4 regions of the Shewanella sp. NFH-SH190041 genome follow, and region 4 is predicted to be linked to each of the others. Evidence: predicted binding sites of a transcription regulator. Region 4 holds the regulator's gene; each other region holds the start of a gene.
The links. Region 4 encodes LexA, which represses DNA repair genes until DNA is damaged. Its sites were predicted from a motif close to TACTGTATNNNNATACAGTA; they were not measured.

Region 1: a site for LexA is predicted at 6,154-6,173, ahead of recN (DNA repair protein RecN). Genes of this name have one in related genera too.
Region 2: a site for LexA is predicted at 6,203-6,222, ahead of NFHSH190041_RS06890 (DNA topoisomerase III). Genes of this name have one in related genera too.
Region 3: a site for LexA is predicted at 3,329-3,348, ahead of NFHSH190041_RS10955 (YebG family protein). Genes of this name have one in related genera too.

What each region holds. Positions count from the first base shown of each region.
Region 1 covers NZ_AP026070.1:3,363,982-3,371,873, forward strand. Annotated here, with positions in the region: gene rlmD (23S rRNA (uracil(1939)-C(5))-methyltransferase RlmD) at 140-1,462, opposite strand; gene barA (two-component sensor histidine kinase BarA) at 1,564-4,404, shown strand; gene NFHSH190041_RS14995 (YjaG family protein) at 4,361-4,960, shown strand; gene NFHSH190041_RS15000 (LysR family transcriptional regulator) at 5,047-5,967, opposite strand; gene recN (DNA repair protein RecN) at 6,221-7,882, shown strand.
Region 2 covers NZ_AP026070.1:1,557,886-1,565,777, forward strand. Annotated here, with positions in the region: gene folC (bifunctional tetrahydrofolate synthase/dihydrofolate synthase) at 1-1,093, shown strand, start outside; gene NFHSH190041_RS06870 (SPOR domain-containing protein) at 1,093-1,686, shown strand; gene NFHSH190041_RS06875 (CvpA family protein) at 1,901-2,386, shown strand; gene purF (amidophosphoribosyltransferase) at 2,431-3,945, shown strand; gene NFHSH190041_RS06885 (methyl-accepting chemotaxis protein) at 4,174-5,811, opposite strand; gene NFHSH190041_RS06890 (DNA topoisomerase III) at 6,237-7,892, shown strand, end outside.
Region 3 covers NZ_AP026070.1:2,457,964-2,465,855, reverse strand. Annotated here, with positions in the region: gene NFHSH190041_RS10975 (PqiB family protein) at 1-1,596, opposite strand, end outside; gene NFHSH190041_RS10970 (paraquat-inducible protein A) at 1,565-2,206, opposite strand; gene NFHSH190041_RS10965 (paraquat-inducible protein A) at 2,196-2,858, opposite strand; gene NFHSH190041_RS10955 (YebG family protein) at 3,370-3,666, shown strand; gene NFHSH190041_RS10950 (GAF domain-containing protein) at 3,989-4,453, shown strand; gene proQ (RNA chaperone ProQ) at 4,724-5,365, shown strand; gene prc (carboxy terminal-processing peptidase) at 5,392-7,443, shown strand; gene pepN (aminopeptidase N) at 7,606-7,892, shown strand, end outside.
Region 4 covers NZ_AP026070.1:367,201-375,092, forward strand. Annotated here, with positions in the region: gene NFHSH190041_RS01695 (cytochrome c oxidase subunit 3) at 1-110, opposite strand, end outside; gene NFHSH190041_RS01700 (cytochrome c oxidase assembly protein) at 107-679, opposite strand; gene ctaD (cytochrome c oxidase subunit I) at 681-2,291, opposite strand; partial or broken gene coxB (cytochrome c oxidase subunit II) at 2,312-3,418, opposite strand; gene NFHSH190041_RS01715 (cell division inhibitor SulA) at 3,762-4,265, opposite strand; gene lexA (transcriptional repressor LexA) at 4,262-4,885, opposite strand; gene plsB (glycerol-3-phosphate 1-O-acyltransferase PlsB) at 5,045-7,462, shown strand; gene mtr (tryptophan permease) at 7,594-7,892, shown strand, end outside.

The DNA of each region.
Region 1 (7,892 bases), 1.3 Mb from region 4:
TTGCGCTGAGCTTGTCAAACCTCTGGACACTAACTGAGCAGATTTTTAGCAAAAAACAATTACAGCTTAATTATCATTAATTTAAGTAACGTTTTATCGCATAACCTCTCAGTGAAATCTTCTTTTTTGCCACAGATGGTTAAAGTTCAAATAATGCCATGGTTTCAATATGATGGGTTTGTGGGAACATATCGATAAGCGACACCCGACTCATCCGATACCCTTGCGCCAATAGCTGCTTACAATCCCGGCTCAGACTTGATGGGTTGCAGGAAACATAAACCACTTTGCGGGGTTTCATCCGCTTAAGCCATTGTAGACTCTCAAATGCTCCAGCTCTGGCGGGGTCCAACAGCAGTTTATCCACCCGACCAAGCCAAGGCTCAGCTGACAAATCACTGCTTAAATCGCCATGGAAGAAAGCCAGATTATCCAGTCCTGCCGCGCTGGCATTGGTACTGGCCTGACTGACCATCTCAGGCACACCTTCCACCCCAATGACTTGGGCACCAGATGCTGCCAATGGCAAACTGAAGTTCCCGACACCGCAGAAGAGATCCAATACCCGTTCACCCGCAACTGGCGCCAACCAATCAATGGCCTGCTGCACCATACGGGCATTAATGTCACCATTAACCTGAATAAAATTCCCCGGCTTAAATGCCAAGGAAAATCCAGCGACCTGATAAGCTGGCGTTACAGCATCGCCTTGCAAATCACAGCATTGGCCTTGATTATCCTGCAGTAAGACGGTCACGCCCCTATCGTGAGCAAATGCAGCCAATGCCGCTTTATCTGCAACAGAGACCGATTGCGTCACCCGTAACACTACAAAACAGCCATTATCCACCTCGATCAATTCCACATGACCAACAGAGGTTTTTAACGCCAAGGTGTTGAGTAAAGTAGATAAAGGGGCGATCAGTGCTGATAACTGCTCGGCCAGAACCGGGCAGGCATCAATGGCGATAACCTGCTTGCTGCCTTCTTGACGAAAGCCCAAGGTCAGGGTTTTATGCTGTTTGTCATACCAGGTTGCCAATCGGGCGCGACGACGATAATGCCAGCCCTCCCCAGCTATTGGCTGTTCAAGCTGAATGTCATAACCGCAGGCCCGGCTCAGCATATTCACCAAAATGTCACTTTTGATCTGCCGCTGGGTCACTAAGTCAGTATGTTGTAAATCACAACCACCGCACTGAGTATAATAGCGACACGGAGCCGCACAGCGGCTTGGCGCTGGAGTATCAATCTGCAATAGCTTGCCCCGGGCATACTGTTTTTTCTGCTCGGTTAATTGCGCCGTGACAGTTTCACCTGGCAGGGCACCGGGAATAAACACCACTTTTCCTTGGTGCTGCGCCATACCCGCGCCCAGATGATCCAACTGGGTCACTTTCAGCTGTAACTTTGCCGACAACTGCTTGGATCTATTTGGTTTTGCTTTAAAAAATTGTGCCATACCGGCCTCAAAATCAATAAATAACTGGCAAAGGCTGCCCGGTTTCTGGCAGTCTTGTACCATTAATAAGAGTTTTGTAATTAAAGGGTTATCCCATCACCATGAACAATGCCAATGATATGACCAAATACAGCCTGCGGGCTTGGGTGCTGGTTCTGGCATTGGCACCAACGGTTCTGGTGGGGATCCTGCTGGGCAGCTATTTTACCATAGATAGATTCTATGAGCTTGAGCAGACACTGATAGAACAGGGCAGTAATATTATCGACCCATTGGCGATTGCCAGTGAACCCGGGTTAGAACATAACGACAGAGAAGCCAGTAAACGCCTGCTGGCCAGCGCCCAGCTCAACCGCTCGCCTTTAGTGAAATCCATCGCTATTTTTGACCGCCATAATCAGCTATTCGTCACATCCCATTACCACAAAGATTTTGAAATCATGCGGTATAACGGCCCACTGGATAGCTTACGCCACACTGAACACCAAACCATTGGCGATGTGCTGATCCTACGCAGCCCGATTTTTGATACTCGCGCCAGTGGAGAGTTGCAATTGGCGGCCAGTGAAAATGAGCCCAAGCTGGCCCAAACTGGACATCAAGAGCCATTGGGGTATATCGCCCTGATGCTCAATAAAGAAAAAACCCTGCTGGAGTATCATCGTTCGGCGGTGGCGGCTTTTATTATTGTGCTGATCGGAGTGCAATTAAATCTGCTATTTACCTTCCGGCTGGTGAAAAATGTCACCCAGCCAATTACCGAAATGGTGCGTGTGGTTGCCAAAATCCGCGAAGGAAAATTGGATACCCGGCTTGATGGCAATCTGATTGGTGAGTTAGATCTGCTAAAACGCGGTATCAATGCCATGGCCGGGTCTTTGTCGGAATACCATGATGAAATGCAGCAAAATATTGATCAGGCGACCTCAGATCTGCGTGAAACCTTGGAACAGATTGAAATTCAAAACGTAGAGCTGGATTTAGCGAAAAAACGGGCGCTGGAAGCGAGCCGGATCAAATCTGAATTTCTGGCCAATATGTCCCACGAACTGCGCACCCCCTTAAACGGTGTGATCGGCTTTGCCCGCCAATTAATTAAAACGCCGCTACATGCCAGCCAACAAGAATATATCCGCACCATTGAACGTAGCGCCACCAACCTGCTGGGGATCATTAATGATATTCTCGATTTCTCCAAACTGGAGGCGGGGAAAATGGTCTTGGAAAATATGCCCTTTGCCCTGCGGGATATGCTGGATGACACCATAGCGCTGGTTGCTGGCAGCGCCCGGGAAAAAGGGCTGGAGCTAGTCGTCGATATCGACCCTGATGTCAGTGATAGTGTGAGTGGCGATGCCATGCGCGTTGGGCAAATCATCACGAATTTGGTGGGGAACGCAATCAAATTTACCGATGAAGGCAGCGTGCTGCTACGGATAAGACAAGTGGGCAACAGCAAGGATAAAGTCACTCTGCGCTGTGAAGTGATTGACTCAGGTATCGGCATAGATGAAAGCCAACAAGAGATGCTGTTTCAGGCTTTTGGGCAGGCTGATTCTTCCATTTCCCGCCGTTTTGGCGGTACTGGGCTGGGATTAGTGATCACCAAACGCCTGATTAATCAGATGGGTGGCCAAATCGGCTTTAAATCCAGCCCAGGTGATGGTTCAACCTTCTGGTTTGTGTTGCCGCTCAACGCCAGTCAATTTCCCATCGGCGGCAATCAATCACTGGAAAAACTGCAAGGCAGTAGTATCACCCTGTATGAGCCGAGGGAATTGTCCCGCAATATGCTGCTACGTCGGCTGGAAAGCTGGGATATGACGGTCATTGAACTCAAAGACTTATCTGCACTGCGCCGCCATATCCGTGAGCAGCGCCGCAGTGATTATATGCTGCTGAGTAATCAAGGGCTCAGTGATGAAACAGAGCTAACCGAATTACTGGCTCAGTGTCGGCCGCTGACAGCACACTTATTATTGCTGGATGATAACCCCCTCCCCCACTTGCTCAGTGAACAGGGACGCCATTTGGTGGATAAGGTACTACAACCACCGGTTGGCGATCATATGCTGGGTCGTAATCTTATGTTTGCCGGCGGCGGTGAAGCCTTGCCTGCGGCCTCTTTGCCCCAGACGATGCCAGCTACTCGCCACAGTTTGAGCGTGCTGGCGGTGGATGACAATCTGGCCAACCTTAAACTTATCGACACACTGCTTAATGAGCTGGTCAGTACCGTCATTGCAGTAAATAGTGGCGATAAAGCTGTTGCCCAAGCGAAAAACCGGCATTTTGATCTGATATTTATGGATATCCAGATGCCAGGCACTGATGGCATTACGGCAACCCGGCAAATCCGGCAGGAATCACTCAATCGCAACACGCCAATTATTGCCGTCACAGCCCATGCCATCGCAGAGGAGCGGGAGCGTATCCTAGGCAGCGGCATGGACGGTTACCTGGCCAAGCCAATTGATGAAGCAGCACTAAAGGGCGTCATTAGCCGTTGGATCACCCGCCCCAAATTTACCCATTTTGATCTCCACACCCTAAACTGGGAGCTGTGCTTAACCCAAGCCAACCAAAAAACCGATCTGGCTTTGGATATGCTGCGCATGATGCTCGACTCCCTGCCCCAAACCATCAGCCAGATGGAAACTGCTTTAGAGCAATATGATGAGAGCCTGATGCTAACCACAGTACATAAACTGCATGGTGCCAGCTGTTATTGTGGTGTTCCCAACACGCAAAAGCTATGTCAGGAAATTGAGTCCGCCCTAAAGCGGGGTTCCAGTGTGGCTGAGCTCGAGCCAGAAATTCTCGAGTTACTTGACGAGTTAAGTAAGGTAGAATCGGCAGCAAAGCAAGTGATCTCGCAGCTATCAGCGGAAATATCAGATGACAAACAAGACAGGTTTCTTCAAACGCCTAAAGGCGCTTGATCCCCTTCAAAAGCAATTATTTGCCACCGCGCTATGTCAGCGTATGTACCCTAACTATCAGCTTTTTTCTGAAGTGTGTGAATTTGGTGATGCCAAAGTACTCGCAACGGCACTGGAGCTGGCATGGCAATCTTTGTATGACCGCAAGCTGAAGTTCAATATTGATGTGCATCTGGAACGCTTAGATGCCATTACCCCGGAACCAACCGATTTTATTGTTTATGGTGCCTATCCAGCGATGGATGCTGCGGTAGCAGTTACCGCACTGCTCAGTGCGATTCAAGGTAAGCAAGAAGACGATATGATCAATATCAGTAAATTGTCTTCTGCCACTGTGGCCAATTATATTGAAGCGACACTGGATACCGAACTGACCGGCGATGCACTGGATGATATGGTGTTTGCCCATGAAGTGATGCAAGAAGAACGGGAGCTGCAGGCGTCACTGCTTGATATCATTGAGCAAAATGCCAAAGTCAGTGCCGACTTGGTAAAAGAGCTGCGCCGAGAAATTATCAGCTCAGGTGTCTCCAATATCGGTATCAGTGCTGAGTAATACTTTGTTTAAGCGCTCAAACTAGTTGCTTAGCAAATACTAAAAAGGGACCTATGCGGTCCCTTTTTATTACCCAATAACAGGCACTACTCTTTAATTACGGGATTTGGCGCCATAGAAAACAATTCCGAAGCTTTGGCCTGCATAAATTCAATAAACAGTCGAACCTTGAGCGGCTGCTGACTGCGCTGATGATATTGAATGGAGATACGCCGTTTTTCACCAATCCACTCCGGCAGCAACACCTGCAACTCACCACTGGCCAACTGTTGTTTTACAAACAGCTCTGGACCATAAAGAATCCCGCCATCAGCAACAGCCGATTCAATTGCGCCATGCAGATCTGTCAACGTCAGTTGGGCTGGACCATCATAATAATAACTTTCCCCCTGTGGATGGCGTAGCAACCAGTTAAACAGTGGCCAGACTTTGATTAGCTTATGGTGCGGTAGCTCCGATGGGTGCAATAAATCCCCCGCCTTAGCCAAATAGCCGGGCGAAGCCACTAAACGATAATCCAATACGCCTAAGGTACTGGATACCCAAGATGAATCCGGCTGAGTACCGCCGACAATGGCAATATCTACACCTTTATCTATCAGATCCACCACTTGGTTGGACTGGGAGATATGCAATTTAATGTCCGGATACAGGCGACAAAATTCATTAATGGCCTGCATAAACATAATTGAGACAATGGAAATCGGTGCCGCAATCCGCAGCGTGCCTTCCGGCTTGTCATTACCGGCACCGGATAGCTCATCAAATTGGCTGACCAGCGCATGATAACGCTGGAACATATCCAGCCCTTCCTCGGTCAGGCGCAATTTACGGGTGCTGCGCATAAACAGCTGCTGATCCAACTGAGCTTCCAATTTCGCCAGCTTACGACTGACGGTGGCTATTGGCATGGATAGCTCTTTGGCGGCAGCTGAAAAACTGCCCGCATTAACCAAATGCACAAATAAATAAATCAGTTCCAAGTCACTGCCAGGATTTTCCCGCACCACATTTTCCCCTTATTACTGGTTATGTCAGAAATTGTACTCTCCCTGTTACAAGTCTCCAGAATGTTTTTTCAGTTTCCTGATCTGCATGACCCAAGTTGCTGATATTTTAACTTGCTTCACTGTTAAGTCGGTTTTTTGAGCAAAATATAGCCCTGATTGTTTACTGTATATAAAATCAGTATATACTGTTCATCAATACAGTATTGGCTTTGTTAACCATCACAAGAGTATTCCAGACAGGAAACCCGCTATGCTCTGCCAACTCAGCATCAATAATTTTGCCATTGTGCGCTTTCTTGAATTGGACTTCGGTCCGGGTATGACCAGCATTACCGGTGAAACCGGTGCCGGTAAATCTATCGCCATCGATGCGCTTGGGCTTTGCCTTGGCAACCGGGCCGATGCCGCCAGCGTCCGCCCCGGCGCAAGCAAAACTGAGGTCAGTGCCAGCTTTTCCCTGCATGATGTACCTTTGGCCAAACGTTGGCTGGAAGATAATGATCTTGAATTAGAGCAAGACTGTATTTTGCGCCGCACCATCAGTGCTGATGGTCGTTCTCGAGCTTACATCAATGGTAATCCGGTACCGCTGCAGCAACTCAAAGGGCTGGGGCAACTCTTAGTTGGCATTCATGGGCAACACGCCCACCATGCGATGCTCAAAGCTGAGCATCAACTGACCCTTGTTGACAGTTATGCTAACCATCAGCAGCTGCTGGAAAATGTCGCCAAGGCGTATCAAGCTTATAAACATACTGAAGCTGAGCTAAAGCGTCTGCAACAATCCGCTCAAGAGCGACAAGCCCGCAAACAGTTATTGCAATACCAAGTCGAAGAGCTGGATGAATTTGCCCTGATGCCAGGGGAATTTGAGCAAATCGAAACGGAACACAAACGTCTGGCCAATGGCAGTGCCTTGATTGAAACCTGTGAGCATGGGTTATATCTGCTCAGTGAAGGGGAAGACGGTAATGTTGAATCACTGCTCAATAAAGCCGTTGCCCTGGCTGATGAATTAAAAGAATTTGATCCCGCATTGGAATCTATCGGCAGCATGCTCAATGAAGCACTGATTTCCGTGCAAGAAAGTGCCGCAGAACTCCAACGCTATCAAAGTCATCTTGAGTTAGACCCAGAGCATTTTGCACAGCTGGAAAGCCGATTATCACAGGCAATGCAACTGGCGCGTAAACATCAGGTTAGCGCCAATGAATTAGCAACCCACCATCAGGCATTGAAAGCTGAGCTGGAAGGGATAGACAGTGATAACAGCAAACTTGAGTCTATTGAAGATGCACTCAATGACAGCCGAGACGCTTATCTGGTACAAGCCAGAAAACTGAGCCAGAGCCGTCAGCGTTATGCTAAAGAGCTGGATAACTTGGTCACTTGCTCTATCCATCAACTGAATATGCCCAATGGCCAGTTTGAAATTGATATCAGTTTCAGTGACAGTCAGATGTCACCGCTGGGCTCAGACAAACTGGAATTTCTAGTCAGCACCAACCCGGGACAACCACTTCAGCCGCTGGCAAAAGTTGCCTCAGGTGGTGAGCTATCCCGGATTGGCTTGGGAATTCAAGTGATTACAGCTCAAAAAGTGGCAACGCCAACCCTGATTTTTGATGAAGTGGATGTGGGGATTTCCGGGCCAACGGCTGCGGTAGTCGGCAATATGTTGCGACAGCTTGGACAATCCACCCAGGTATTTTGTGTGACTCACCTGCCACAAGTTGCTGGTAATGGACACCAACATATGTTCGTCAATAAATCCAACAGTGACGGACAGACAGAAACCTCCATGAAGCCATTAAATCATGATCAGCGTATCGAAGAGCTGGCTCGACTGTTAGGTGGTGATACTATTACCAGTAATACTTTGGCTAACGCCCGCGAACTATTAAAAAGCTAATCACTTAGGC
Region 2 (7,892 bases), 1.2 Mb from region 4:
CACCAATGGTAAGGGAACAACCTGTGTCATGTTAGAAAGCATGTTGGCTCAGGCGGGTAAGCGGGTTGGCGTTTATAGCTCTCCCCATTTACTGCGCTATAACGAGCGGGTGCGGATTTGCGGCCAAGATGCTTCCGATGCGGCGCTGATAGCAGCCTTTTGCGAAATCGAGGCCGCCCGGGGATCCATCTCGCTGACCTTTTTTGAGTTTGCAACATTGGCGGCATTGCAGCTATTTAAGGCTGCCCAGTTGGATGTGGTGATCTTAGAAGTGGGCTTGGGCGGGCGTTTGGATGCCACCAATATTATTGATGCCGATGTGGCTGTAGTGACAGCGATTGATCTGGATCATCAGGATTATCTAGGCAACACCCGGGATGCGGTAGGGTATGAAAAAGCTGGTATTTTTAAAGCCGGTAGCCCTGCGGTTGTTGGCGAGCCGGATTTACCGCAGACAGTGGTGCAAGTTGCTAAAGAAAAAGGCGCGCAATTGCTGGCAGTGGGACAGGCATTCAATTATCAGCGCACAGGCGAGCTATGGCAGTTTCATGGCCGATTTATTCAAGTGGATAATCTTCCTGTGCCTAATTTACCCTTACCCAATGCGGCCACGGCATTAGCGGCACTGGAATGTCTGTATCCGGCCTTTGATCAAGACTGTATCCGCAACGGGTTATCGTTAGCCAGATTAACCGGCCGATTTGAGCGTGTTAGTGAGCATCCGGCTATTTATTTGGATGTGGCTCATAATCCCCATGCCGCCCGTTACTTGGCCAGTCAGATGGCGGCATTTGCAGGTCGGCGGGTGTTGGCGCTATGTGGCATGCTTAAAGATAAGGATATTGAAGGGGTTATCCAAGTGATGAGTCCTGTGGTGGATCATTGGTATATTACGGGGTTAGATACTGAGCGGGGGGCTGATGCTGACAGATTGTCTGCTGCAATGCCAGCGGGGGCAGATGTGCATAGTTTTGCGCATATTGATGCGGCCTGGCGGGCATTATCCGCCGTTATGCAGCCCGACGATGTGGTAATTGTATTTGGCTCCTTTTACACTGTATCTGGTGTTAAGTCTTTAATGAACGGGGAATAATGTTAGTGAGTCAGTTTCAGAACCGTCTGGTGGGTACCATAGTGCTGGTGGCACTGGGGGTCATATTTCTGCCAGATATTCTTGATGGCAAAAAAGAGCGGGTGCAGGAGGAGTTTACCGAAATTCCGCTGCGGCCGACTGCCGCCAGTGTGCAGCAGGAGCCGGTGAACCTGAAAGTGATTAATGTTGCTGACACTATGGCACCGGTTAATCCCCAAACTAAGCATGAAATCAAACATGCTGCTGTTGAGTTGAAACCCGCAACAAATGGCGGCTGGAGCATTGAAAAAACTGCACAAAACTCCCATGCCGTGGCGGAGAAATCCAGTGTGACGGATAAGGTGCAAAAAGGCTGGACACTGCAACTGGGGAGTTTTAAAAACAGCACTAATGTGACCGCGTTAGTCGAGCAACTACGCCACTCTGGTTTTGATGCGTACACCATTCCATCAACGCCTCAAGCAGGTAAGATCACCAAGGTTTTTGTGGGGCCGGATATTACTAAACAGCGTATTGAACAGCTCAAACCTCGGGTTGAGAAATTGACGCATCTGAAAGGCCGGATCATTCCGTTTGACCCTTTGGCACAGTAGCACGGTACAGCCCTGGTTGGGCGATAGAAATGACGTTAAATCTGATATTTATTAGGCCCGCTTGCGGGCCTTTTTACTGCCTAAAAGAATCGGCGTGGGACTGTTCGCTACAGGAAATTGATAATTGTCAATAATTTCAGCAAGGATGGTGAGATAAACTCCGGTCTCTGTTAGAATCCGCCCGTCTTAAACCGTTATCCAGGATAGATTTTTCATGGTTTGGATTGATTACGTCATTATCGCCATTATCGGCCTGTCTACTGTTATTAGTTTAGTCCGCGGCTTTGCTAAAGAAGCCATGTCTCTTGTCGTCTGGTTTGCCGCTTTTTTTATTGCTAGTCAGTTTTACCAAGAATTAGCAGCCCATCTCACCGAGTTTTCTGATGAAATTGTGCGTAATGGCATCGCCATTGCTATCTTGTTCATCACGACGTTGATCCTCGGGGCCTTGGTTAATTACCTCTTGGGACAATTGGTGAGTAAAACCGGGTTATCCGGCACGGATAGAGTATTGGGGGTGGTCTTTGGCGCTGTACGTGGTGCGCTGATTATTAGTGCTGTACTGTTCTTTATGGATGCCTTTACCGGCGCACCGAAAACGGACTGGTGGCAACACTCAGTACTGGTGCCTGAATTCGGTGTAGTGATCCAGTGGTTTTTCCACTATTTAGAAAATACCTCAAGCTTTGTACCTAAATAATAAAAAGTCTGAAATAGAACATCTTACAATGAGGAAGCTCAACCATGTGTGGTATTGTCGGAATTGTTGGCCGCAGTGCGGTTAACCAGACTATCTATGACGCATTAACGGTATTGCAGCACCGTGGCCAGGATGCCGCAGGCATTGTCACCATCGATGGCAATGCGTTTCGGCTGCGTAAAGCCAATGGATTGGTACGGGATGTTTTCCAAACCAAGCATATGCAGCGTTTGCAGGGCAGTGCTGGTATCGGCCATGTGCGTTACCCTACTGCGGGTAGCTCCAGTTCATCGGAAGCTCAGCCTTTTTATGTTAATTCTCCTTTCGGTATCTCCCTTGCTCACAACGGTAATTTAACCAACACTACGGATTTGTTGGCGCGTCTGGCCCGTCAGCGCCGTCATGTGAATACCGGTTCAGACTCTGAGGTATTGCTCAATTTGCTCGCTGATGAGCTGCAGCATACCAGTGCTGAGCAGTTAAGCGAGGATCAGGTGTTTGATGCTGTGGCGGCGGTTCACCGCTTGGCTCGAGGAGCATATGCAGTTACAGCAATGATTATCGGCCAGGGCTTGGTGGCATTTCGCGATCCATTCGGCATCCGCCCATTGGTATTAGGTCAGAAAGAGAGTGCCGCGGGTACCGAGTATATGGTGGCATCTGAAAGTGTCGCGCTTGACGCCGTTGGCTTCACTGTTATGCGGGATGTGGCACCGGGGGAAGCGGTTTATATTACACAGGACGGTGAGTTGTTCACCCGTCAGTGTGCCAGTGAACCGGATTATGTGCCTTGTATATTTGAATATGTCTATTTTGCGCGTCCAGATTCCTGTATTGATAAAGTCTCTGTGTATGCCAGCCGGGTCAATATGGGGCGACGGTTGGGAGAGAAAATTAAGCGGGAGTGGTTTGAGCACGATATTGATGTGGTTATCCCGATTCCTGAGACATCCTGTGATATCGCGTTGGAAATTGCTCGCTGCATGGATCTGCCATATCGACAAGGATTTGTGAAAAACCGCTATATTGGCCGCACATTTATTATGCCCGGGCAGCAAGAACGGAAAAAATCGGTTCGCCGTAAACTCAATGCCATTAGTGCTGAGTTTAAAGGGAAAAATGTGTTGCTGGTGGATGACTCCATTGTACGAGGAACCACCTCTGAGCAGATTATCGAAATGGCTCGTGAGGCTGGGGCAAACAAGGTGTATTTTGCATCAGCGGCGCCGGAAATCCGTTTCCCTAATGTTTATGGCATCGATATGCCAACATCTAATGAACTTATCGCCCATGGCCGGGATGCTGAAGAAGTGGGACGCATCATAGGGGCTGATGGGATTATTTTTCAAGATTTATGTGATTTAGTCGAAGCCGTTCGGGAAGAAAACTTGGATATCCGTCGTTTTGAAACATCCGTTTTTGATGGTGAATATATTACCCGGGATGTGGATCAGGCCTATTTAGATCATTTAACCCAACTACGTAATGATGATGCCAAGGCTAACCGCAACCGGGAAGCCGGCACTAATCTTGAGTTACATAATGTCTGTCATCCTTAAGAGGATGGCATTTATTGCTCGAGATAAAGCGCTTTAATTGCAATGAAAGGTTTGCCGCTTACTTATGCTAAGCAAGAACCTTTCAATAAAGCGTAAAGCGCTTGTTGCCGCTCCTTTTGGGTGTTGCTTCTTTTCCCGGCACTATCTGCTTAAAAGTATCAATTGATACCTAACTTCTGATATCTGTGATGGGTTATATAACCCGATGACATATTGTCATCGGGTCTTTTAAGCAAGTTTAAATTTATCTACTTCAGTTTGTAGTAGTGTCGATAATTCAGCTAAATCCTGGCAAGCGTTTGCGGTATGGTGGGTACCACGGGATATTTCATCACCAGAGATGTTAATCGCATTAATGCTATTGTCCAATGCTAAAGTGACATCATTTTGTTGATGACAAGCTGTGGCAATATGTTGACTCATTTGATTAATTTGACTGATCTGTTGTTCTATCGCTTGTATATTACTACCAGTGAGTTGACTTTGATTAACACAGGTTTTAATGAGCTCATTACTTTCTTGTGTTACTTGCTGAACGACTGTTGCGCTGTGTTGTAGCCGATTAATAATTGCAATTATTTCTTCTGTTGAGTCCTGTGTTCTACCAGCTAATGTTCTCACTTCAGCGGCAACAACAGCAAAACCTCTGCCATTATTGCCCGCTCTTGCAGCTTCAATAGCAGCATTTAATGCCAACAGATTTGTTTGTTCAGCAATATTGCGAATGACATCAACAACGAGATTTATATTGGTTGAAGCTTGCTCAAGATCGCTAGCCAGTATTCCAGCTTGCTCTATTTTTTCCGATGCTTGCTGAATTTGATTTAAGGTTAATGAAATATTCCGGCTACCTTCTTGTGCATCTAGGTTTACTTGATTAGCTTGTTGCGTCGATGTTTCAGTACTGGTAACAATATCAGCAACACTGGTGCGCATTTGCTCAATCGCTGTGACTATCTGAGTGACTTTATCTTGTTGTTGTGCCATTCCAGCTGAAGATTGTCCTACCACAGCACTGACTTCTTCTACAGCTGATTGTAAACGGGAAACACTGCGAACGATGCTAGTGATTAACTGTGTTAGGTGTTGTTGCATCATAATACTGGTATCAGCCAATTGTCCAAATTCGTCGTTAGCAATCTTATTACGATCAATATGATAACTAAGATCACCATTGGCGATGGCACGGTTTAAACGAATAATTAGACTGACCGGATAGGTAATTTGGCGAACCAGTCCCCAATTGACACCTAGCAGCATAATAGCAAGCGTGCTGATACAGAGAACTGTACCGTCAAGACTATTTTTCATTGCTGCACGGATCATATCGCTTTCTTGGTTCACATTATTTAAATTCAGCTGGTATAGTTTGGTTGTTAATGAATCTAATTCGGTGAATTTTTTGTGGCTATAATCAAACTGTTTGGCTGCTGCTGCAGTTTGCCCATCGGTGATGAGACGATGAACCTTTAATCCTTCATGTTTGTAGTCTTGCCAAGTTTGTTTGAATTGTAGGTAAATTGTTTGCTCTTTTTCACTATCAACATAGAAATGGTACTTCTCTAATAGTGCATCTATTTCCCGATAATAATTTTCAACTTTAATAATTTTATTAGCAATCAAGGTTGGGTTATCAGATTTAGCCAGAAAGAACAGTTGTACTCGACGTGAATCTGAAATACGGCTATACATAGAGTCAATGGCACTCAGACCCGGCACTGCCTTATTGGTTAAACTGTCTAGTTTTTTATCAACATCAATTGAGTTAGCATAAATATATATTCCCAAACCGATTAGCAAAAGGATAATAATAAAAAAGGGTAGGGATATTTTTTTACTGATTGATATATTTTTTATCCAATTCAAAATAGAAAACCTTAGTTGATATCAGTACTTTGACATTAAGAATGTTAACTTACAATTTCTGGCATAATCTAATGGTTATGCATGCGTAAATAATTCGATTATTTCCGAAATATGGTTAGGTACAGCAAAATAAAATACGGCTGTCTCAATACCAGCTTTGGCAGAAACATCGCTTCATATGGTCTGATAGTGATTTAATGAAAATGAGAAGTATTCATAATGGCTATTGCTGTAGAATCCAATAGTTTATTGTGCTTGTCCAGTGGAAATTTATGGCTAGATGTAAAAATAATCGAAACTATTATCATTTGATTAAATATCCAGCTTAAATGACATAAATTTGCTTTGGGATGCTCCCTATTTGCAGCTTACCAATGGATAAGCTAAATTATACTGTAATTTTATCCAGTACCATACTCATTATCATGATTCTCTATATTGCTGAAAAGCCAAGTTTAGGTAGGGCGATTGCTGATGTTCTGCCTAAACCCCATAAAAAACACGATGGCTATATTGAAGTCGGCAATGGTGACTTGGTGTCATGGTGTATTGGTCACTTGTTAGAGCAGGCTCCGCCAGATGCCTATGATGAGAAATTCAAAGCTTGGCGGGCGGAGCATTTACCCATTATTCCCGAGCAATGGCAACTGCAGCCTAAGTCATCGAGCCGCAGCCAGCTTAGCGTGCTGCGCAAGCTGGTGAAAAGGGCTGATACCTTGGTGCATGCGGGCGATCCTGATAGAGAGGGGCAGTTATTGGTGGATGAGGTTCTGGCTTATTTGAAAGTGAGTCAGGCCAAGTTAAAACAGGCCAAACGATTACTCATTAGTGACCTTAATCCTCAGGCAGTAAAACGGGCGTTAGCCGGGTTGCGGGATAATCAGGAATTTGTTCCTCTATCGACTTCTGCATTGGCTCGGAGCCGGGCTGATTGGCTCTATGGCATGAATATGACCCGGGCCTTTACGCTGCAAGGCCGACGGGTTGGTTATCAGGGCGTATTGTCTGTGGGGCGGGTACAAACACCGCTGTTGGGTCTTGTCGTGCGGCGAGATGAAACCATCGCGGCGTTTGAGCCTAAGCCTTTTTATCTGGTGGATGCACACCTACAAACGCTGGCTGGAGAAACCTTTACCGCGCGATGGCAGCCAAGTGAAGCCTGTCAGCGGTTTATGGATGAGGAGGGGCGGGTGTTGTCTGCGCGGTTAGCGGATAATGTGGTTAGCCGCATCACCGGACAGTGCGCAGAAGTGACGGCACTTGAGTGTAAAGACCGGCGTCAGGCACCGCCACTACCGTATTCCTTGTCAGCACTACAAATTGACGCAGCCAAACGATTTGGTTTTTCAGCAAAAACAGTGCTGGATATCTGCCAGAGTTTGTATGAAAAACATAAATTGATTACTTATCCTCGCTCTGATAGCCGATATTTACCGCAAGAGCAGCACCATTTAGCACCTAGTGTAATCACCGCTATTCAGGCCAATATACCGGCTCTGACGGAAGGCATTGATTTTCCTAACTCATCATTGCGCTCTGCTGCTTGGAATGATGCAAAAGTTGATGCGCACCATGCGATTGTACCAACCGACAGACAGTTGGCTTTGGATAAGCTTAGTCGGGATGAAGCCAAGCTCTACGGTCATATTGCCAGACAGTATTTGGCACAGTTCTACCCCCATCACTTGTATCAGGAAACCAAAGTCACTTTAACCATTGCTGGCGGTATCTTTACGGCTAAAGCGAAAGTGACACAAAAGCTGGGGTGGAAGCAGTTGTTTGAGATTGGGCGGAGTGATAAATCTGTATCGGGTAACGGTGAGCCAAAGGTGTCCGGTGAGTCTGAAAAAGGGGCAGAAGAGACTGAAAGTCCATTGTTAAGTCATCTGCCTATATTGCAAAAAGGGGATATGCTCGACTGTCTGCGAGGTGAGCGACTTGACAGGTTAACCCAGCCACCGAAAACATTCACCGATGCTTCATTGTTGTCGGCTATGACTGGGATTGGGCGTTTTGTTAAGGATGACGCTATCCGTAAAACATTAAAAGAGACTGATGGTTTAGGGACGGAAGCGACCCGG
Region 3 (7,892 bases), 2.1 Mb from region 4:
TTTTTTGAAATACACAGGCGATCCCGCCGACAGCCCTGCGCCGTCTGGACTGCGCAGTGTCACTTGGCGGCTGTGAGCCTCACGCTGGGCATTAATTGCATCAGCTTTGCTGGCATAGACGGCTAGAGAATGCTCCCTATTTAGCGGTTGTTTGTGTTGCCCCGGCTCTAAAATCAGCACGCCGCTCAATAGGCTATCACTGTCTGAGGTGGTGACACTGATGCCATCAACAGAGGCATCTAGGCTAACCGGTGACTGACCATATAAATAACTGCCCTGGCTGAATAGGCCTTGGTAAGCTGGGGCGATCTGCAGAATATAATTTACTTGGGTAAAATCTTTTGCCAGTGTAACTTCAGTCACTTGCCCTATGGTGAATTGGCGGTATTTTACTGTGGCACCGACTTTAATGCCGGGGTTTTGTTTGCTGAAAGCTTGTAGCGTAAACGGGCCATTATGGTTATCAGGAGCTTTATCTAGCAAGGGATAATGGCTTTTTGCCTTACCACTGCCGGGCAGTAGTTCGATTACCGGGCCGGTAAGTAACCGCCCTGGATGATGAATGCCTTTTAGCGAAATCTCAGCGCCCTGGAGATAAAACTGAGCCGTGTTCGTTAATAGTGCCTGATTGGCTGAAAATAGCCGAGCGCTGAGGTTGACACCCTTGTCGGTTAATTTAACTGCATCAATTGTACCGATAGTAATCCCCCGCAGGCTGATGGCTGTCCCTTGATTGATCCCTTCAGCATGGGGCGCTGTCAGAGTAAATCGCACGCCACCATTGGCTTGTTTTTCGGATTCAAATAATGGAAAACTGGCATTAGCTGCGGCTGGCGCTGCGGTGCTATCGGAAGAAAATGCAATTCCTCCGGCGAGAATTGCACTGAGGCTTTCGCTGCTAATATTGATGCCCTGCAATGAGGCGTTAACAGCAATGCCGGAGACATTCCAGAAATGGCTGTTGGTTTTTACTAGATTAGCGTAGGGATCTTTGATATGGGCTGAAATCTGGATTTGCTGATCCGGCTCAAGCTTGTAACTGACAACGCTACCCACTGGGATTTGGCGGTAAAAAATTTGCGAGCCAACATCCACAGAGCCCAGAGTATCAGCATAGAGTTCAACGATTCGTCCATCTTTCCCCGGTTTCATGGGCGGCGCTTCTCGCTGGGCAACAAAGCGGGTTTGGCTGTCTCCATCACCAGGCTGCACAGCAATATAGTTACCGGAAAACAATGCATCCAATCCTTCTACACCGGTAATCGAGGCCTTAGGTGTCACTAACCAGAATTTTGTGTTGCGTTTTAAAAAAGGTTGTGCCCGGTAATCCATCAGCACTTTGACTTCAACGCCAGACAGATTTTGATCCAGACTGATATCAACCACTTTACCGATATTGAGTCCTTGGTAGCGTACCAAGGTTTTACCCACATCAATGCCAGTTGCACTGGGAAAGTGGATTTCAATTTCAATACCGGATTCCTGCAGGCTTTTAATACCGAGCCAAGCGCTGAGGCCTAATGCCAGCAGGGGCAGTAGCCAGATGGGGGAGAAAAGCTTCTTCTTAACGATTTTGGGGGATTGTGTTTGCGTCATCTTGTACGTCCAGTCGGTCCCACAGTAAGCGGGTGTCCAATACTTTGGCTGCTAATTGGGTCAGTAGAATGACCAGCGCGAAAGCTGTTGCGGCAGGGCCGGGTTTGGCATCCATTAATTGCCCCATATTAACCAGTGCCACTGTGATGGATATAACAAATAGATCCAGCATGGACCAGCGGCCAATCCATTCAATGATATGAAAACCTGCCATTAATACCCGCTTGGGGATGGGCAGCTTAAAACTGATCGCCAGCAGATAAATTGCCAGACCAATAATTTTTAGCCAAGGAACAGCGATACTGGCGGTAAACACTATGATGGCGATTGGCAACATATCCAGGTGTACCAAGTGGGCGATGCCAGAAAAAATCGTGTCATAGGCGACCCGCCCCTGACTCGTTACTATGGTAATGGGATAAATATTGGCTGGGATCAATAAAATAGCAGCGGTGAGTAGTAACGCCCAACTCTGTTGCAGGCTAATTTTGCGCCGGTATTGCAAGCGGGTGCCGCAGCGGCTGCAATGGTGAGCACTGAGCGCATTGTTTTTCTGGCAAACAGGGCAAAGACATAAGCCCAAATCACGTCCTTGCACATCATGCTTCATTATTCAAATAGCCCCACATATGTTTTAAATCATATTCTCGCAGTAAAAACAGTACGGCTAAAAACAGTCCAGCAAAACAGAAGGTACCTATGCTGAAATGAATATCAGCGTGATCGGATAGTTGAAAAGCACTGACGAGAAAACTGATCACATAGATTTCCAACATGCTTAATTGGGTCAATATGCTCTGTTGGGTCAATAGCAATTTATACACTTTCTGACTCAAAGAGGATGTAAGTCCCGATTTGATGAGCACAATCTGCAGCAGGATTGAACTGATCAGTAGGCCTGGGGCGATAACCGCTGCAATCATCACGGCAGCACCAACTAAGGGATAGCCCTGTGCGATAACCGCAGTTGCGCCTTGCAATACAGTGGTTGTTCTGACTGAACCGAAAAACTGTAATTCCATCACCGGGAGCATATTGGCAGGCCAATAAAGGAAAAATGCCGTTAGACATAGCGCGAGCATGCCATTAATAGAGCAGTAGGGCGTGTCATATAGTGCGGTTTGACAGCGTGGGCAAAGGGCCCTGACCCCTTGTGGTAATTGGCACTTTTTCACCGCAAGATCGCAGGCCGGGCACAATACCACAGGGGAAGAGCTGTCATTGCGTGGTGTGTTGCTATTGTCTATGGATTGTAAGCCCATATGTGCATCTGCATCCTATTTGTAAATCGAGTCATGTTATTAACCCAGCTTGTGCTCCAGCATCGTCTTTGGGAAAGAAATACTCTTTCTGATATTGCTAGGGGCTGTTGACCTTTCGTGATTAAATTTTGTTCGAGATAAAAGCGTTTTAATCGCGGCGAGTGGTTTGCCGCCTAGTTATGCTAAGCAAGAACCGCTCAACGAAGCGTAAAACGCTTTTAGCCGAACCCTGTGGGCAGCGTTTGAGACTCCTTTCTACTGCGTTATCGGCTTATCAGGTAGCGCAATTACCTATCAAAGCTTCTGCCTTGTATAAAGCATCTTCAAATCGCCGCAAAAACAAACTTGAAAGGTCAACAGACCCTAGGTGGCTCAGGTCGATTTTACGGTGCTTTGTAACAAAAATCATCGTAAATCCGTGGGATTACTGCAAAAGGCTTGGCAATGCGATGACAATTATGCCATGCTAATACTGTATATAAAAACAGTATTTTTATGAGTGAGGTGGATCATGGCTGTCGTCGTGCAGTATGTTGTCGTCAGAGAAGGGGTAGAAAAAATGACATTCACATCGAAAAAGGAAGCTGATGCTTACGATAAGATGCTGGATATCGCTGATAATCTTCTGCCGTTTATTCAACAGTCAGACTTAGATTTGGCTGAAAATCAGGTTGAAGAACTTGCCTTTTATTTAGCCAATAATAAAGATGAACTATTATCCCTTTTAAAGGGGAGTGGTACACAGGTAAAAACTGGGGCTGAGAAAAAAGCTAAATCTGCTACTAAGTCACAATCAGATGCTGATTGATACTAGGGGTTGCTGATTTTTGTCATAGTTTCTGGGTTGTTGGCATATGGAAGGGACTCTGACGTTTCGTTGCTCTGGCTAATAAGCCAATAACACATAGATGCAACTATAATTGCTTGCCCGAAAGGGGGCTAAAAGTCGTCACGCGTTGTGGAATACACCTAGTATAAATATTAGCGTTAGGCTCTTAGTGTTAAGTGCTTAGCGTTAAGAACTTGGTTATTTCGTTGTAACGGATAAGCTTGGTCTTGTACTAAATTAAACGGCACGAAGTGTCACAGTACAAAATCAGTAGAACCTAAATAGGAAGAGGGAAGTGATTATGTCTCAAGTTTGCTACGATACTTTGCAGCGTCAAGTTGAAGCTCTATTAGGTGGAGAGCGTAATTTGATTGCGGCCATGGCAAATTTTTCGGCATTACTCAATGACGCTCTGCCTGAATTAAATTGGGTGGGATTTTATCTTTGTGAAGATAATGCGACCCAATTGGTGCTCGGCCCATTCCAAGGTAAAGTGGCTTGTAGTCGTATTCCTCTTGGACACGGGGTATGCGGTACCGCGGCTAAAGATAACGTGACGTTAAGAGTTGATGATGTGCATCAATTCAGTGGTCATATTGCCTGCGACAGTGCCAGTAATGCTGAAATCGTTATTCCAGTGCGACGTAATAACCAAGTTATTGCGGTATTGGATATCGACAGCCCTCAATTTAATCGTTTTACAGAATCTGACCAGAAGGGGTTAGAGTTACTGGTAAAAACCCTAGAAAAGACCTTGTTTGCTTAAACAATAACCGCTTGACTGCAATTGATGGTCGCTTTCGGTGTGGTGACGCTTATAATAAGCGGCCATACCTGATTTGATGTTTTTGTGGCAAGCGGGGGTTTCAGTTGGATCTGGACTGCGCATCGGGTATGTTTATGTTTACGGCTAATTGCCGTAACAAAATGATTTTTGGCGTTAAGTGAAGTCACTTGGCTAAATTTACTGATCGGCTTTGAGCGTTGGCGCTGTGCCCCTATTGCCGGTTCCCTATAGTTAACTGTGGAAGTAATGATGGAATCAACAGAAAAGTTGACCGACACCAACGCCATTTTGGCGTATTTGTATGAAACATTTCCTTTGTGCTTTGTTGCCGAGGGTGAAACTAAGCCTTTAAAAATTGGATTGTTTCAGGATTTGGCTGAAAGGTTGGCTGATGATTCCAAAGTCAGTAAGACCCAACTGCGCGTTGCGTTACGACGTTATACCAGCAGCTGGCGCTACCTGAAGTGCATCAAAGCTGGTGTACAGCGTGTAGACCTAGATGGTAATCCATGTGGTGAACTGGATGCTGAGCATATTGAGCATGCTCAAAACACCTTAAAAGAAAGCCAAGAACGCGCTCGTGCTAAACGTATGGAACAGGCTAAGAAAGAGCAAGCGGCCAAAAAGCCTGCTGCTAAGAAAGCGTTCAACAAGCAACCTCGTGCGGCTAAGCCAAAACGTCAAGAAAAGCCAGTAGCGAAAAAGCCTAAGATTGATGAAAATCTGGTTCCTGCTCAGCTGGATAATCTTAAGCCTAATCAACGTGTAAACGTAAAATTAGGGATGACACCAGTGAAGGGCGTTATTTTGGATATCAATAAAGAAGATGTTCATGTTCAGCTCGACAGCGGTTTGTCTGTAAAAGTTCGTTGCGAACATATTCTGGTGTAATTCATCTCTGAAGGAGTAACTTGTTGATGCGAAAACTGACTTTTGCCGCGTCGATTGCCACAATGTTTGTCGGGTTTTCGGTGTGGGCTGTCCCTCCGAAAATTCAAATCAACGAGTTACCCTCATTGCATCAGGAGCCACAACATAAAGTGGCTAGCAAGCGGGTAACCAGTCTGTTTACCCGCTCTCATTATCATAGATTTAATCTGGATAACGCTTTTTCTGAGCATATCTTTGATCGCTATTTGCAACAGCTTGATTATCGCCGCAATGTGTTGACCCAAGCTGACGTTGACAGTTTTAAGCCTTACGAAGATCAATTCGATAACATGCTGAAAAGCGGCGATTTAGAGCCGGCATACAAGATGTATGATTTGGCCCAAAAGCGCCGGTATCAGCGTTTTGTCTATGCATTATCATTACTTGATAATGACAAACCAATGAATTTTGAAAAGCCCGGTGATGCCTATCAATTTGACCGGGAAAAAGCCCCTTGGCCAAAAAATGAAGCTCAGTTGAATGAGCTGTGGCGCCAACGGGTGAAATATGATGCTCTGAATCTGAAAATGGCAGGTAAAAGCTGGCCAGAGATCGTTAAGATCCTCTCAAAACGTTATAACAATGCGATTAAGCGTTTGAGTCAGACAAACAGTGAGGATGTCTTTCAAGGGGTCATGAATGCTTTTGCCCGTAGTATTGAGCCTCACACGACTTACCTGTCTCCACGTAATGCTGAACGTTTCCAGATGGACATGAATCTTAGCCTGGAAGGTATTGGCGCTGTTTTGCAGATGGATGACGATTATACCGTGATCAAATCATTGGTCGCAGGTGGCCCGGCGGCAAAGAGTGAAAAGCTGTCGCCAGAAGATAAAATTGTGGGTGTCGGGCAAGAAGGTAAAGAGATTGTCGATGTGATCGGTTGGCGTCTGGAAGATGTCGTCGAACTGATTAAAGGGCCTAAAGGCAGTAAGGTTGTGCTGCAGATCTTGCCGAATAAAAGTGGTTCTAATGCTAAGCCATTTGAAGTCACCATTACGCGGGACAAGGTTCGGTTGGAAGACCGAGCTGCAACATCAAAAGTGTTAACGATGGAGCAGGGACCTTATGCTCACCGTAAAGTTGGTGTGATCCAAATTCCTGGGTTCTACCTTAACCTATCTCAGGATGTGGCAAAAGAAATCGCCAAATTGAAAGCTGACCATGTCGAGGGGATTATTGTCGATTTGCGTGGCAATGGTGGTGGGGCATTAACAGAAGCCACTTTGATGACAGGTTTATTTATCGATATGGGGCCTGTGGTGCAAATCCGTGATGCCAATGGTCGTGTTACCCAAAACCGAGATACTGACGGTAAAGTGGCTTACGATGGTCCACTGACGGTGCTGGTGGATCGTTATAGTGCTTCTGCATCAGAAATTTTTGCCGCAGCACTGCAGGATTATGGCCGAGCACTGATTGTCGGTGAGTCCACTTTCGGCAAAGGTACGGTGCAGCAGCATAAAGGCTTGAGTCGTATCTATGATATGTATGATAAGCCTATCGGTAATGTCACTTACACGATTGCTAAGTTTTATCGTATCAATGGTGGCAGTACCCAGTTAAAAGGGGTGACGCCGGATATTCCAATGCCAAGTGCGCTGACCCCCGGTGAGTATGGCGAGGCTGACGAGGATAATGCGCTGCCTTGGGATAAAGTACCTAGTGCACAATATGCTCCTCTTGCTGAAATTACGCCGCCACTTGTTGCGGGGCTGGAGACTAAGCATGAGCAGCGGATTAGTAAAGATCCTGAATTTGCTTATATCTTTGAAGATATTGCTGAGTTTAAAAAACACCACAATGAAAAGTCGATTTCTTTGGTGGAAAGCACTCGTTTGAAGTCTCAGCAAGATGAAGATAAGAAAGCGCTGGCTCGGGTCAATGCACGCCGTAAAGACGAGGGGCTTAAACCCATCAAGAGCTTGGATGAGTTGAAAGATGATAAAGGTCAGTTGCCAGATCCATTTTTGGATGAAACAGCCTTGATTACTCTGGACATGGTTGATGCTGAGCATGTTGCCGACAGGGCAAAGTAAGAAAATTTGATTCACAATAAAAACGCGCTGATTAGCGCGTTTTTTGTAAACAAATCCTGCATTGACGATGGCGGTTGGAATAACAGTTACTCAGGCACGTTGATTTCACTGTTTGAGAGAACCCTAGCCATTTGCGGGAGACGAAAAGAGGTCATGGCAGATATGTCACAAACACAAGCGAAACATATTACTGATTACCGTACTCCGGATTTTACTATTGAGACGATTGCGCTGGATGTGAATTTAGCCCCGCATCAAACCCGAGTGATCGCCACCAGTCAGGTTCGTCGCCTTGGGGCAGCGGAAGCATCTCTGGTATTAGACGGTGAGTCAATGCAGTTGGAGTCAGTAAAAATTGATGGCACCGACGCTGAATATCAACTGACTGAACAGGCCCTGACAGTAACGACTGATGCTGACATCTTTACCTTAGAAATTGTTACTTTACT
Region 4 (7,892 bases):
TGGGAGATAAAACTGCCAGCGCCGAAAGCAATTAGAAATAACCCGATAGCACCGATAATGGGCCAGGCACTTTGGGCTGGAACATAATAGGCTTGTTGTTTGACTGTCATTTGGCGACTCCTTGCCCCGCATTCCCGCCGCCTGACTCCCGGGCGGTAATATCAAATAGGGTGTATGAAAGCGTTAGCGTGTTAATGTCCGCGGGAAGATCTGGATCCACATAAAAAATCAACGGCAATTCAGCACTGGCACGGGCATCGAGTTGCTGCCGGTTAAAGCAGAAACATTCGGTTTTATTGAAATAGGCTGCGCCCTGTCCGGGGGAGACGGAAGGAACCGCTTGGCCAGTCAGGGGCGTGTCCGATAAGTTGGTGGCAATAAATGCGGTACGGATTAATTGGCCTGGGTTAACCTGCATGCGTTTGACTTTAGGGCCAAACTCCCAGGGCATACTCCCTGGGATTTGGGCAATAAACTCCACTGTCACCAATCGGTTTTCATCAACCACCATGGCTTGGTACTGCTGCGGGGTATCATTGGTTTTACCATTAATCCCTAACGCCTGACACAGCACATCGTAGAGTGGCACTAATGCAAAGCCAAAACCGAACATGCCAGCCGCCCCCAGCAGTAGCAGGGCGATCAATCGACTATGGCTTCGCCCTTTCTCCTGCGTCATATTATTTCACCTCCGGTGGTGTGCTGAAGGTGTGGTACGGTGCTGGGCTTGGAATTGTCCATTCCAGCCCTTCGGCCCCTTCCCATGGCTTGGCCGGGGCTGCCTCACCGCCGCGAATACACTTGATGACGACGGCAAGGAAGATTAGCTGGGATAAGCCAAAGGCAAAGCCTCCGATAGAAACGATTTGATTGATATCGGCAAACTGCAGCGCATAATCTGGAATACGGCGGGGCATGCCTGCCAAGCCAACAAAGTGCATGGGGAAAAACAGTACATTGACTGAAATGAGTGAGCACCAGAAGTGCCATTTTGACAGTCGGTCGTCATACATATGTCCAGTCCATTTGGGCAGCCAGTAATATGCGGCGGCCATAATGGAAAAGACTGCCCCTGATACCAAGACATAATGGAAATGGGCGACAACAAAGTAGGTGTCATGATACTGGAAATCCGCCGGGGTGATTGCCAGCATCAGGCCGGAAAACCCACCTATGGTGAACAGAATAATAAAGGCCAGTGAGAACAGCATTGGGGTTTCAAATGTCAGCGCGCCACGCCACATGGTGGCAACCCAGTTAAAGACTTTAACCCCTGTAGGCACTGCGATCAGCATGGTGCAATACATAAAGAATAGTTCGGCGGCAACCGGCATTCCAGTGGTGAACATATGGTGAGCCCAGACCAGAAATGACAGGATGGCAATACTGGCGGTGGCGTACACCATAGAGGAGTAGCCAAACAATTTTTTGCGGCTAAACGCGGGGATAATCGACGAGATAATGCCAAAAGATGGCAGGATCATAATGTAAACTTCCGGGTGCCCGAAGAACCAGAAAATATGCTGGAACATCACAGGATCACCGCCGCCGGCGGCATCAAAAAAACTGGTACCAAAGTATTTATCCGTCAGTACCATGGTGACCACTCCGGCCAGTACCGGCATCACCATAATCAGCAAAAATGCCGTGATAAGCCAAGTCCAGACAAATAATGGCAATTTCATCCACGTCATCCCCGGCGCCCGCATGTTGACTATGGTGACAATGACATTGATGGCGCCCATGATGGAGCTGATCCCCATAATATGGACAGAGAAGACGAATAACGCGGTACTGTCTGGGCTATAGGTCGTGGACAGTGGCGCATAAAAGGTCCAGCCGAAGTTAGGGGCTCCGCCCTCCATAAACAGGGAACTTAGCAGGATCAGAAACGCAAATGGCAGGATCCAGAAACTCCAGTTATTCATCCTCGGCAGCGCCATGTCCGGCGCACCAATCATCATAGGTATTAACCAGTTCGCGAGTCCGGTAAAGGCTGGCATTACCGCGCCAAATACCATAATCAGGCCATGAACTGTGGTCATCTGATTAAAGAAGTTGGGCTCTACCAATTGCAGGCCAGGTTGAAATAATTCAGCACGGATCACCATGGCCATGGCACCGCCAATTAAAAACATAATAAAACTGAACCAGAGATATAGGGTGCCGATATCTTTGTGGTTGGTGGTTAGCAGCCAGCGCATGATGCCTTTCGGTGGTCCATCATGGTGATGATCGTCCTGATGACCCTGTGCCAGTTCGATATCGGGTTCTTGTGTTGTGCTATTCATATTAATTCCCTTTACTGACCGTGGCTGTTGACATCAACGGCTTGCACCATATCTCCGGTATCATTACCCCAGGCATTACGTTCATAGGTAATCACTGCGGCAATTTCCTGTGCGGTGAGCTGTTTACTGAAGGATTGCATTGCAGTGCCGGGTTTACCGTTAATCACAATATCTAAATGCCCAGCAAGCGGGCCTTCGATGACGGGGCTTTTTATCAGTCCAGGGAAGACCCCTGGCAGACCGGCGCCATTGGGTTGGTGACAGGCGGCACAATGGGACAGATAAACCTGTTCCCCTTGCTGCATCAGCTGATCCATCGACAGCGTTTGACTCAGTGCTGCTTTAGCCTCGACCGCTGCAGTTGTGACAGCTTGCTTCTGTTCAGCCATCCAAGCAGCGTACTCTGCCTGTGGTAGTGCTTTAACAACGATGGGCATAAAGCCATGGTCTTTGCCACAGAGTTCAGCGCACTGGCCCCGGTAAGTGCCGGGCTGATCGATTTTGGTCCAAGCTTCATTAATGAACCCAGGATTGGCATCTTTTTTAACTGCAAAATCAGGTACCCACCAAGAATGAATTACGTCTTCTGATGTCATTAAAAAGCGGATTTTTTTATCAATGGGCAGCACCAGAGGTTTATCAACTTCCAGCAAGTAATTGGTTCCTTTTGGGGCATTGCCATCGATTTGGTCTCTGGGGGTGGCGAGAATGGAGTAAAACTCCACATCATCATCGAAATATTTGTAGTGCCATTTCCATTGTGAACCGGTGATCAGCACGGTTAAATCTGCATCTGAGGTATCTTCCATGGCAATAAGAGTGCTGGTGGCTGGGATTGCCATGCCGATCAGAATCACGAATGGAATCAAGGTCCAGATGATTTCAACTTTGGTACTTTCGTGAAATTGCGCCGGTACAGCGCCTTTAGATTTGCGATGTTTAATCATGGCATAGAACATCAGTCCAAATACCACGATACCGATAACACAGCAGATATAGAGGATGATCATGTGAAGGTCGTAGACCTGTTGACTGATTTCAGTCACACCCTTGGTCATATTCAGTGGCAATTCAGATGCCATTACGGGAGAACTTAACCCCGCTATCAAATACAGCAAATGCTTCAAAAGACATCTCCTCTGTCAATTGCAAATGCAACTACAAAGAAGAGCCACACAGTAATACTATGCTCTATGCAAACTCTTCAGTTCCCACAAAAAGCAACGATGACTGCAAGTGTATTGATGTGATTAACACAGTCTGACTGACATCAAACGGCACACTTATCGCTGGTGTTCATTATCGATTTATATGTCCAAGTGTCTGATTTTAGACGATGCAAAACAAATGCGGCTAAAAATGCAACACCATGAAGTTACATTACTTGCTGTTTAAAGTTTGATCAAGGTCAAGAATTATCTTTGATATAGCGGGTACAGCCCCGAAAGTTGGGGCTGATAAATAAATCAACTAATGTACAGCGGGTAAGTTAGTGGCCGGTAATAAAGGTAAACAGTAGTTATTTTCTACTTCTTCGTGTTTGTGAACACTTACATTTTCAATCAGCCATCCTGTTGCTCGAGCACTCTTAGCCACAAGCTGGAGTCGGCGGTTATCTCTGTCATCCAAAGGTGTCGACCAAGTGACTACAGCACTGGACGTACCACTGGTCAGGGCTTTTTCCATGGCCCATAACGCCTCAACTTCGTCTCTTGCACGCACCAGTAACACCCGGTCCATACGCACTTCGGCATTGGCAAGAACCTGTTTGTAGCCAATATTGGGCGCATTAATCAGCACAATCCAACGCCCCTGCTGGCTGAGTTGTGCCAGTACAGCTGCGTGAGCCCGCAGTTCATTAAGGCCATGATCCCTGGATTTTAATGTGTGAATCACTTCTGCTGGTGTTTTGCTGAAAGCCGGGTTTTTCCATAGCCCCGGATGCCTAGGCGCTACGCCCAATACTTTTTTCATAGCCAGTCCCCGTTGCGGATTACCCCAACAGCCAGACCTTCGATGGTTAAATGCTGATAGCGCAGATCCACTTTAATAGGTGCGTAATTTTCATTTTCTGCATGGAGGTAGACGAGTTCACCTTGTTTTTCGAAGCGTTTTACCGTGACATCATCTTCAACGCGAGCAACAACAACTTGGCCATTTCTGGCTTCTTGCATTTTGTGCACTGCCAGCAAATCACCTTCCAGAATACCGATATTCTTCATGCTGTCGCCCCGTACCCGAAGCAGAAAATCTGCTGATGGTCGGAACATTGCGGGATCGACTTGGTAATACTGTTCGACATGTTCTTGGGCCAGGATAGGTTCCCCGGCAGCAACTTGGCCGATTAATGGCAAACCTGCATCGTCATCATTACTACTTTCTTCCTGGATTAGGCGGATACCACGGGACGTGCCGGGCATAATTTCAATACAGCCTTTTCTGGCCAGGGCTTTGAGGTGTTCTTCTGCGGCATTGGCACTTTTAAAGCCTAATCTGGCAGCAATTTCAGCCCGGGTTGGCGGCATGCCAGTATCCTGGATATTTCGTTTAATCAGCTCAAGAATTTCTGCTTGGCGTGGCGTCAGCGGTCTCATGTTGTTCCCTGTCTTTTCATACAGTAACTGTTAGTATATACAGTATTTTAACCAGTGCAAGTATTAACCAATAGGGCAGATTTTGGCAGTAATAGCGCAAGGTGTTGTATGTCTGATATTCTATGCCGCAATTCGATGTGAAGCAGATTGCTATAAATAATGTCAAAACATGACTCTTTGGGGTTTAAGGCCCTGCGATGGATTCAGAAAAAGCTGGTACACACCATTACGGTACCGCAGGATCCGTTCGCTGATCTTAATTTGGATGCCAATCGGCCCATGGTGTATGTCCTAAAAACGGAATCGTTAAGTGACATCAATGTATTAAGAGAAACCTGTCTTAAGTTGGGTTTGCCTTCCCCAGATGAACCGTTATTACTGAAGGGGCAGCAAGTGCCGCGTCTGGTCTGTTTAGAAGGGGCGCAGCCCTTGTTTGGACAGCGTTGCGGCGATGAAGAGTTCCTTCAATCATTTACCCGCCTGTTAACTATGCATCAGCAGGATGAAGAGTTAGATGTACAGTTGGTGCCTGTCAGTCTGTTTTGGGGGCGTACACCAGGTAAAGATGATGACACCATGAAAGCCGCGGTGTTGGAGCGTGAAGATCCTAGTTGGTTGCGTAAAAGTTTGATGATCTTGTTCCTGGGTCGACATAACTTTATCCAGTTCTCTAATGCGGTTTCTCTGCGTTATATGGCCGATGAACACGGCACAGATCATTCCATCGCCCACAAATTGGCCCGAGTAGCTCGGGTGCATTTCCGTCGGCAGCGTAAGGTGATGACAGGGCCTGCCCTGCCAAACCGTCAGGCGTTATTCCACTCCTTACTTAATTCGGACTCAGTGAAACGGGCGATAGCAGAAGAAGCTATTAGTAAAAAGATCCCGGAAAGCGAAGCCCGTGATAAGGCCATGGAGTATATGGATGAGATTGCAGCAGATTATTCTGACAGTCTGATCCGGATCGCTGAGCGGTTATTGACCTGGCTATGGAACAAGTTATATAGCGGCATCAATATTAAAGGTGCTGAGCAGATCCGCCAATTACACCATGATGGCCATGAAATTGTGTATGTGCCTTGCCACCGCAGCCATATGGATTATTTGTTGCTGTCTTACATTCTTTATTTCCAAGGAATGGTGCCACCGCATATTGCCGCCGGGATCAACCTGAATTTCTGGCCCGCAGGGCCGCTGTTCCGTCGGGGCGGTGCATTCTTTATCCGTCGCAGTTTTAACGGTAATAAACTTTACACTGCGGTGTTCCGCGAGTATCTGGATCAACTGTTCGCTAAAGGTTATTCGGTGGAATATTTCACTGAAGGTGGCCGTTCCCGCACAGGTCGTTTACTGGTACCCAAAACCGGTATGTTGGCCATGACAGTAAACAGCGTACTGCGTGGTATTGAGCGCCCGGTAACCTTGGTGCCAGTTTATCTGGGGTATGACCATGTTATGGAAGTGGCTACGTACCATAAGGAATTGAGCGGTAAGAAGAAAAAGAAAGAGTCCGTTTGGCAAGTATTTGGCGCTATCCGCAAGTTGGGTAACTTCGGTCAGGGCTATGTTAACTTTGGTGAACCAATCACCCTACAGAACTTTTTAACTGAGAAAGTCAGTGATTGGCGCGAACAGTTAGCTCAAGAACCTGATAATAAGCCAAGCTGGTTGACACCTGTGGTTAACTCTTTGGCGACTGAAGTGATGACCCATATCAATGGCGCGGCGGCTGCCAGTTCAGTGACTTTGAGCAGTGCAGTTTTGTTGGCGGCAGAGCAGAATGCTCTTGAGCGTAATCAGTTGGAAAACCAACTGGATTTTTATCTCAAGCTGCTAAAAGAAGTACCTTACACGCCTTATGCATCTGTGGTGGATGGCGATGGTCAGTCATTAGTTGATCAGGGACTTGAGTTGAAAAAGCTGGTGCAGGAAAGTGACGCGCTGGGCAATATTATCAGCCTCGAACCTGCCCATAAGCTATCAATGACCTACTACCGTAATAACATCATTCACTTACTGATTATTCCGGCACTGATTGCGAACATTTTATTGCGTTATGACAACTGTTCCCGTCAGCAGTTGCTGCAAATCGCTAAGGCATTTTATGCCTTACTGGAAGCTGAACTGTTTATGGATATCAAGGATCTAGATAGTTATATCGATCAGCTTTTGGTGCAGTTTAAGCAAGAGGGTTTGATCAGTGGCAATGAGTCCTTCGAGGTAAACAACAGTAAGATCAATACGCTGCTATTACTGTCAGGACTGATCAGCGAGACAATGCAGCGTTATGCCATTATCTTCAATCTATTGGCATCTCGTCCGACGATTGAGCGGGCAGAGTTGGAAGCGGAAAGTCATCTGTTGGCTCAGCGCCTTGGTGCCTTGCATGGTGTTACTGCACCTGAGTTTTATGATAAGAAGCTGTATGCGACGTTGAGTATCAGACTGAAAGATCTTGGTTATTTGGCTGGTAATGCTGAGCTGGAGCAAATTGAGCAAATGCGAGGTTATACTAATACTCTGTTGCGTTCCTCAGTTAGACAAACAATTGTGGATGCGGTAGCAGCTGAGCACTAAATTGCTGGTAATCTAACAATAAAGCTGATTATATGACTGAAAACGCCTGCTTTTTGCAGGCGTTTTTGTATCCTGTGAAAACCTGTTATCCAATAGGTTAACGGCATAACTCTAATAATTGGTAAGTAGCCATGGCGAATCATATGAATGCGGCCCCTGCGGGCAAATCGTTATTGGGTGGAGCAATGATTATTGCTGGCACCACCGTGGGGGCGGGGATGTTTTCCCTGCCAGTCGTTAGTGCCGGTATGTGGTTCGGTTACTCACTGATGGTACTGATCGGGATCTGGTTTATTATGCTGATGTCCGGCCTACTCTTGCTTGAAACCAATCTGCATTTTGAGCCTGGTGCCAGCTTTGACACCCTTACTCGTCATACCCTTGGCCGATTCTGGCGTATTGTTAGCGGTGCCTCTATTACATTTGTACT